2 regions of the Neorhizobium phenanthreniclasticum genome follow, and region 1 is predicted to be linked to the other one. Evidence: predicted binding sites of a transcription regulator. Region 1 holds the regulator's gene; the other holds the start of a gene.
What was found. Region 1 encodes HrcA, which represses chaperone genes, less so after heat shock. Its sites were predicted from a motif close to GTTAGCACTCNCNNNNNGNGAGTGCTAAC; they were not measured.

Region 2: a site for HrcA is predicted at 2,440-2,468, ahead of ABK249_RS30555 (DUF6290 family protein). Genes of this name have one in related genera too.

Annotation. Positions count from the first base shown of each region.
Region 1 covers NZ_JBEAAL010000001.1:703,559-707,425, reverse strand. Annotated here, with positions in the region: gene ABK249_RS03490 (VOC family protein) at 1-228, opposite strand, end outside; gene rph (ribonuclease PH) at 245-961, opposite strand; gene hrcA (heat-inducible transcriptional repressor HrcA) at 1,253-2,332, shown strand; gene grpE (nucleotide exchange factor GrpE) at 2,450-3,106, shown strand; gene ABK249_RS03470 (VOC family protein) at 3,164-3,526, opposite strand; gene ABK249_RS03465 (ArsR/SmtB family transcription factor) at 3,612-3,867, shown strand, end outside.
Region 2 covers NZ_JBEAAL010000039.1:1,462-5,328, reverse strand. Annotated here, with positions in the region: gene ABK249_RS30560 (relaxase/mobilization nuclease domain-containing protein) at 1-1,851, opposite strand, end outside; gene ABK249_RS30555 (DUF6290 family protein) at 1,855-2,256, opposite strand; gene ABK249_RS30550 (ParA family protein) at 2,839-3,531, shown strand; gene ABK249_RS30545 (hypothetical protein) at 3,608-3,867, shown strand, end outside.

The DNA of each region.
Region 1 (3,867 bases):
CCCGGGGCCGATGGTGCCATGCGGCGGAACAGGCAAGGCGTCCGCTGTTGGTGGCTTCACCGTTTCCTTCGGATTGAAGATCAGCAGAATGCCCGGTCCGCAGCGGAAGAAGACATGCCGGTTTCCGGCGCGCAAGATCTTCTCAAGGCCGAGCACGCCGCCATAGAAGGCTTCTGCGGCATCGAGATCGTCGGCATAGAGCGCAGTTTCGAGAATTCCTTCGATCACCGCGCTCTCCTTCCGGTCAAGCGATCGCCTGCTTCTGCAGCGCCACCAGTTCCTGCGTGCCCGCCTGGGCGAGGGCCAGAAGTTGCAGGAATTCTTCCTGGCTGAAAGGAGCGCCTTCAGCCGTCCCCTGGACTTCGACGATGCCGCCTGCGCCGGTCATGACGAAATTGGCGTCGGTTTCGGCTGCGGAATCTTCGAGATAATCGAGATCGATCACGGGCTGGCTGGCAAAGATGCCGCAGGAGATCGCCGCGACATGGTCCTTCAGCACCTTGTCGACCTTGATCATCGAACGGGTTTCCATCCATTTGAGGCAGTCGTAAAGCGCCACCCAGCCGCCGGTGATCGAGGCGGTGCGCGTGCCGCCGTCCGCCTGGATGACGTCGCAGTCGATCGTGACCTGCTTCTCGCCGAGCGCCTCGAGGTTGATGACGGCGCGGAGCGACCGGCCGATGAGACGCTGGATTTCCTGGGTGCGCCCGCCCTGTTTGCCGGCGGCGGCCTCGCGCTTCATGCGCTCGCCCGTGGCGCGCGGCAGCATGCCGTATTCGGCGGTCACCCAGCCCTTGCCGGAATTGCGCAGCCATGGCGGCGTCTTTTCTTCAAGGCTCGCAGTGCAGAGCACATGTGTGTCGCCAAATTTGACGAGGCAGGAGCCTTCCGCATGCTTGGAGAAATTGCGCTCGAACGAAACCTTGCGCATCTGGTTTATCTGTCTGCCTGAAGGCCGCATTCGCCACTCCCTGGATTTCGGTTTCAGCCTTCTAAAGCAATTCCAGGAAAAGTGCGAAGCGGTTTTCCGTCCGGAATTGCGAAATCTGAAAATTCCAGCCAATTCCAGGAAAAGTGCGAAGCGGTTTTCCGTCTGGAATTGCGAATCTTGATATTCGGGCGGCGATCCTGCAGGAAAAGGGCGTTTGTCGTCTGTCATGCGAGGGAAATGGGTCATCCGATTTTCCCTTTTGCGATAGCCGGAGGAATGACTATATTTTCATAGCAGATCAACGGCACGGTGAAGGAATAAATGGGGTTTTCGAGACCGACGGGTAGGGACAGCGGCTCTGTGCTCGACGATCGCTCGCGGGAAATCTTCCGTCGCGTTGTCGAAAGCTATCTCGAAACCGGTGAGCCGCTTGGTTCCCGCAATCTGTCGCGGCTCCTGCCGATGTCGCTGTCGCCGGCATCCGTGCGCAACGTGATGAGCGACCTCGAAGAACTCGGCCTGATCTATTCGCCGCATGTCAGCGCCGGCCGGCTGCCGACCCAATCGGGCCTTCGGTTCTTCGTCGATGCCTTCATGCAGGTCGGCAATCTTTCTGATGAGGAACGCGCCACGATCGAACGGCAGATCCGGCCGGGTGACCGCGACCAGCCGATGGAGAGCCTGATGGCGGAAGCAAGCCTCATGCTGTCCGGCATGTCGCGCGGCGCCGGTCTCGTCATCACCACGAAGAGCGACCCTGTCCTCAAGCATGTGGAATTCATCCGGCTGGAGCCCACCAAGGCGCTTGCCGTGCTGGTCGGCGATCACAATCAGGTGGAGAACCGCATCATCGAGCTGCCCGCCGGCGTGACTTCGTCACAGCTCACGGAAGCGGCGAATTTCCTGAATGCGCATCTGACCGGTCAGACGCTGCCGGAGCTGCGCAACGAGCTTACGAGGCTGAAAGACCAGGTGCAGGGAGAGCTTTATACTCTCTCGCAGGAGCTCGTCGAGCGAGGGCTGGCCGTCTGGTCGGGGGACAATGAGGAGGGCAAGCCGAGCCAGCTTATTGTTCGCGGCCGCGCCAACCTTCTTCAGGGCCTCGACGATTCAGCCGATCTGGATCGTTTGCGCCTTCTTTTCGACGATCTCGAAAAGAAGGACAGTCTGATCGAAATTCTTGAACTCGCCGAGAGAGGGCCGGGTGTGCGTATCTTCATCGGCTCGGAGAACAAGCTCTTTTCGCTTTCCGGTTCCTCGCTCATTGTGGCGCCCTATCGCGACGGCGAGGATCATATCATAGGCGCTGTCGGCGTCATTGGTCCGACGCGGCTCAATTACTCTCGTATTGTGCCGATGGTGGACTACACCGCCCAGCTTCTCGCAAGGCTGTCGCGCTGAAGAGGCAAGCTTCCGGCGTCCGAGTTTCCGCCAAGCCTTGATTTTTCCATCTTAAACCTCGATATCGGGCACAAATCGAAGCCCGGAAATCTAAGCAAAGAATAACTGGAGACCGTCATGACCGACGAAACCAAGAAGAACGGACCTGACACAACTGCCGCCGAAAATACGACGGAAGCCGTGGCGTCTGCTCTTGAGGACGCGGCCAATCAGAACGCCGCCGAAGCGCCGGCCCCGGATGCAGGCCAGACGACCGATCCCCTGGGCGTGCTGAAGGCGGAGAATGCCGAACTGCGTGACCGCTTCCTGCGGCTTGCCGCCGAGATGGATAACCTGCGCCGCCGCACCGAGCGCGACGTGAAGGACGCCAAGTCCTATTCGGTCGCGGGCTTCGCCCGCGATATGCTAGCCGTTTCGGATAACCTCCGCCGTGCGCTGGATGCCGTGCCGACCGAAATGCGCGCTGGGGCCGATGCCACGCTGACGACGCTTCTGGAAGGCGTTGAAATGACCGAGCGCTCCATGTTGTCGGCGCTGGAACGCCATGGCGTGAAGAGGATCGAGGCGGAAGGCCAGAAGTTCGATCCGCACTTCCATCAGGCCATGTTCGAAATACCGGACACCACCGTACCGAACAACACGGTCGTGCAGGTGGTGCAGGCAGGCTTTACGATCGGCGAACGCGTCCTGCGTCCGGCCATGGTCGGCGTTGCAAAAGGCGGCCCCAAACCGGAAGCCTCGGCGGCCGAGCCGGCTGGCGAGAACAAAGCCTGACAATTCTGGAGGCGGGCGGTCTCGCCCGCTTTTGCCATGGTGCGGTCTTCTGTCGTCTCACCAGGCGGCGGGTTCTCGCACCATGTGCACGATGTTGGCAGGATTCGTCACCCAGCCGCCCTTGAAGCCGCCCGGCAGGGGCTCGATCGCATCGCAACGAACGACACCCGATTTCTCCAGGTGAGCCGCTGCGGCACCGAAATCGTCGGTGAAAAGCTCCAGCCAGATCTCTGCCTGGCTCAGCATCGGCGCCTCGTCGATCCATAATTTGTTTGGACCGAGTTCGAAGCCTATGGCCGGCGCCTTGTCGGTAATCTCCTTGAGCCTGACGACGTCTCGGTAGAAAGCGAGCGTCTCCTGATACTGATGCGGCGGGACTTTCATGGCGATGTCGATGCCGCCGTAGATGTGTCCGGTCATGACAAATTCTCCTCCCTTTTGGAAATGTCGCAGCTCTTCCCCGCGATTTCTTGCCGGTATCCAAAATATGTTATAAAAATATAACATGTCAAGCGAATCGCAGATCGATGCCGTTTTCAAGGCGCTCGCCCATCCCCGGCGGCGGCAAATCCTGGATCAGTTGAAGGACAAGCCGCAAACGACGGGCGCACTCTGCGAAACCTTCTTTGATATGGATCGCTGCACGGTCATGCAGCATCTGAGGGTTCTGGAGGACGCGGATCTGGTGATTGTGAAGCGGGAAGGGCGTGAACGCTGGAACTATCTGAATTCGGTGCCGATCAAGGCGATCAGTGATCGCT
Region 2 (3,867 bases), on a different contig from region 1:
TCTTTCCGGCGCGACGCCACTTTCTCTGGAGACGTCGCCAGCAGCGTTGCGTCCATCCTGCTCATCAAGCCCACGCTCCTTCATTTCGAGCATCTGCCTGCGCAAATCGACGATCTCGCGAGCGAGGGAGGAAACTTCTTCGAAGCCTGACCGGTCCTCTGGACCAGCGCTGCGCTGAAGGTTGAATAGAGCCGTTTCAACAGTCTTTTCGTACGCTTCGAACTCTGGGCGTGTCTGCTCGCGCATGTCCTTTGCCTCCGACAACATGTCTCTGATTGCTACCATATTGGAGCGGTAATCACCGCCGAAATCTGCATGAATGACTGCATCAGCAGGCGATTGGTCCGTTTGGGCAAGGCCGTTTTCCAGATAGGAGCGATGCTGAGCGGCGTAGGCCGCAACCACTGTGTCGCCGGCGTTGACTGCAATCTTCTGCCAGGTCTCCTGCGCTTTTAGGATGTACTGGCGGCTTCTCTGGCTCGTCGCCACCACGCGCCGACCAGCTCGCTTTGCGTCATATCGCGCCTGCGCCGGATCGCTGGTGCCTACATGCTCGGTTCGACCGTCATGCTTGACGGCGCGAACCTGATTTCGCGTGAAGGCTGGCGGCGTGGCGAACTCTCGCCGATCGGTCATTTCCATATTGATGCCGTGGTCACGCGCCTTCTCGGCCATGACCTCACGCCATTGCCGGAAGGTGGCCGGAGTCGTCTCGATCCGGTCGCCCGATTCCGAACGCATGGTAACGATGGCATGAGCATGAACATGCGGCCGTTTGCCCCCCTCCCCTGCTTCTTTCGGATCGCTCTCCGGATCGTGCATAGCGAAAACGTACCGATGGCCCGCAAACTGCTCAGCCAGGAAGTCGCGAACAGCTCCTTCGAAAGCGACAGCATCCGTGCCGGCACGCGCCGACATGATCACGTGCATCACGTCACGGCTCTTGCGGCTGTGCAGCTCATCCCGCCATTCCTTTTGCACTAGGTCGCCCGCAGCCTTGTCATCGGCAATCAAGCGTCCCTGATCGTCTCGAACGTCGTTCCGCTGCGCGATCAGGTCTCGCAACTTGGCAGCGCCATATTCCACGCCATTGCCATAGCCTGTGAACGAGAAAGCCGCGGGGGCCTCTTTCGCAACGGCGCTGGCGTCGAAACGCTCCTGAACGATGGCGGCCGCCTTCGCGTCAGCCGTCAGCCGCTCGCCCTGCCCGCTGCGCAACACGACATAACCCTCGACCTTCAGCGATCCGTCGTTTCGGGTTTCGACAGAGTAAGCGTAGCGTCGATCACCAAAGCCACTGCTGACAATGTCCCGCACCTGCTCATGCGGGTTCGAGCCGCCGGAAACGCTCACCTCGACGCTAAACGCGCCGATATCGCGGCTCTCGGTCCTGTTTTGGAAAAGGTGATTCCAATCGCCACGGAGACGCGCCAGCTCCTCACGGCCACGCAACGTCTCGCCGTTTTCGTTCTCAACCTTCAGCTCCCCCCCTCTGGAAACATAGTTGAGCATCGAGCCGACGCGGGCGCCACCACCGTAGGAAGCCAGTTTGACAACTGCTGGCTGGCTCCCTTTGGCAACGCTTGCAAGACGAACGTCCATTGATCGCATAGCACCCGAACCGGCAGCCATCGTCCTCGAAGGCGATGACACGTTGAATGCCGATGTCCTCACCCCTCCCCTAGATCCCGACCCGCCTTTAGACATCCCAACCTGGTGCTGCAGATTCTTCAGTCTCTTCTCAAGCTCTTCCTCGACAGCCCTCCCACGGCCGCCGAGCGTCATTTCGTGCAATAGCGCCGCGCGCCTTTGCTCCCATTCGCTTGTGAAAGTGCCGAAAAAGAACTCCACGGCCTACACCTCGCCTCGGCGCTCATGCCCGGCACGGCGCGAAAGTGTCCGCAGCTCACTCATTACAGCCGCCTGAATCCGCTGGACGTTGCCAAGGTTGATGTCCAGCTCTGAGGGATGGACACCCTTTCCTGCATTCAGGGAGCGGGCTACCTGATTCAAATTGATGCCGATCATCCGCATGTCTTCGAGCAACGCGGCCATGATCAACCTGTCTTCCGCAGTCAGAATGGGTCGAACGCCAGCACCCTCGAGGAGCAGCGAACGGAAAAAAGCAGACACACTCATACCGGCCGACTTGGCCGCTTCTTCGATGGCCGAATGCTCTGCATCGCTGACGCGCACGTTGATTAGACGCCCCTTGCGTTGCTTGGCTGTCGGCACTTCGATTGTGTCCTCACTCATCAATCAACTAGGCCTTCCCGGAGCTTTGCGACCCTCATCGTGGGCTTGTCCCACGATCGCAATGCAATATGTAAAACATCTTTGCGTATCCTGCCACCCATGCCACCCACCCATGCCACCCATGACCTAAAGCACTACCCCATAATTTCAATCAAATTTCACCTCTCGACTGGCTCCGTTTCGCTTCGCACTCTTTCCGTTGGAACGCTCACCAGGGTTCACCGCCAAAACCGCTTCTGAAGGCCTTCGTCTGTCCCTCGTACTCAGGCGAAAGGGACGCTTCGCTCTTCGCCCTTGCGCCCTCCGTGCGAGCGCCAAAGACGGCCTCACGCGGCTCCGGGGTCACCACTCGACCCAGACAATTGTAAAAGCCACACGACCAACCCGTGTGGCTTTATTGATGTCTAGCAGGGTGTGATCACACGCACGTTTTGATCTTAACCCGCGTGTTTTCACATGGTAGGTTCTCTTCGATGTGAAGATCTTAACGACGATACTAATGTTCCGATCGAACACACGTCGGACCGCTAGGGGACGGGTTGAAGTCTTAGACAGGAAGTGGATTGTGAAATGGCAATTTGCATGTCGCTGGTAAGCGGCAAGGGCGGCGCGGGGAAGACGACCGCCGTAATCCTGATCGCCGGGGAATATGCGCTTCAAGGTAAGCAAGTGCTTTTGGTTGATGCAGACGGACGACAAAACCTGAATGAGTGGTGGTCCCGTTCAGAGGCGAAGGACAACAGGCCAGACGGCATTGAGCTTCGAACGGCGGTAACTAACGCATCACTTCAGCATATTCTGGAGAACGAAACCGCCGGGTTTGACGTCGTGTTAATAGACTCCCCTGGGCAAGACACCGTGCTACGGGACACGATCATCGCCGGCTCGGACATCGTTATGACCCCGATCCAGCCAAACCAAGACGAGATCCTTGCTGCCGGCCAGGCAGCAATGGACGTGGCTGACACCTGCGATCGTACCGGGCGAAACATTCCACATCTCAACTTCAGAACCCGGATCACTCTCCCCGGCCGCTCACTGGAAGCTTACCGCCTGATCCGCCCCTTCATCGCGAACCTGCAAGAGCAGGGATATGATTCACACCTCCTTGATACCGAGCTGTATGAGCGAAACCCCTATCGGGACATCAGACTGGGATATGGGACACTGCAAATGCTTGAGCTCAGCGACTCGGTCAGAAAGGCCCGGAGTGAGGTTATGGGCATGATGCAAGAAATTGAACGTTTCCTGACAAACGAGGAAAAGAGGGCGTAAGATGGCTAAAGGGACTTCCAGTATATCTGATTTTCCCGTTGCACCGCGACGGTCACGGGGGAATGTGCCCAATTCAATGTCGCAGCCGGCTATAGACAACGAAGCAGAAAACTTGGTGGCCAGCGATCATCCAGACCAGGTTGCTATCGAAGAAGCTCCCGCGAAGGTCCCTGACGTTCAAGTGCCACAACGGTCGAGCTTGATTCTGCCATCACCGGAGGCTCGCCGGGAGAGAGCGACGAGCAGATCGTTAGAGCGTGAGGCATCCAGAATACGACTGCAGGAGCTGAAGCAGAATAAAGCGCGGGAGAGCAAACACTTCGTCAACTGCCCCCT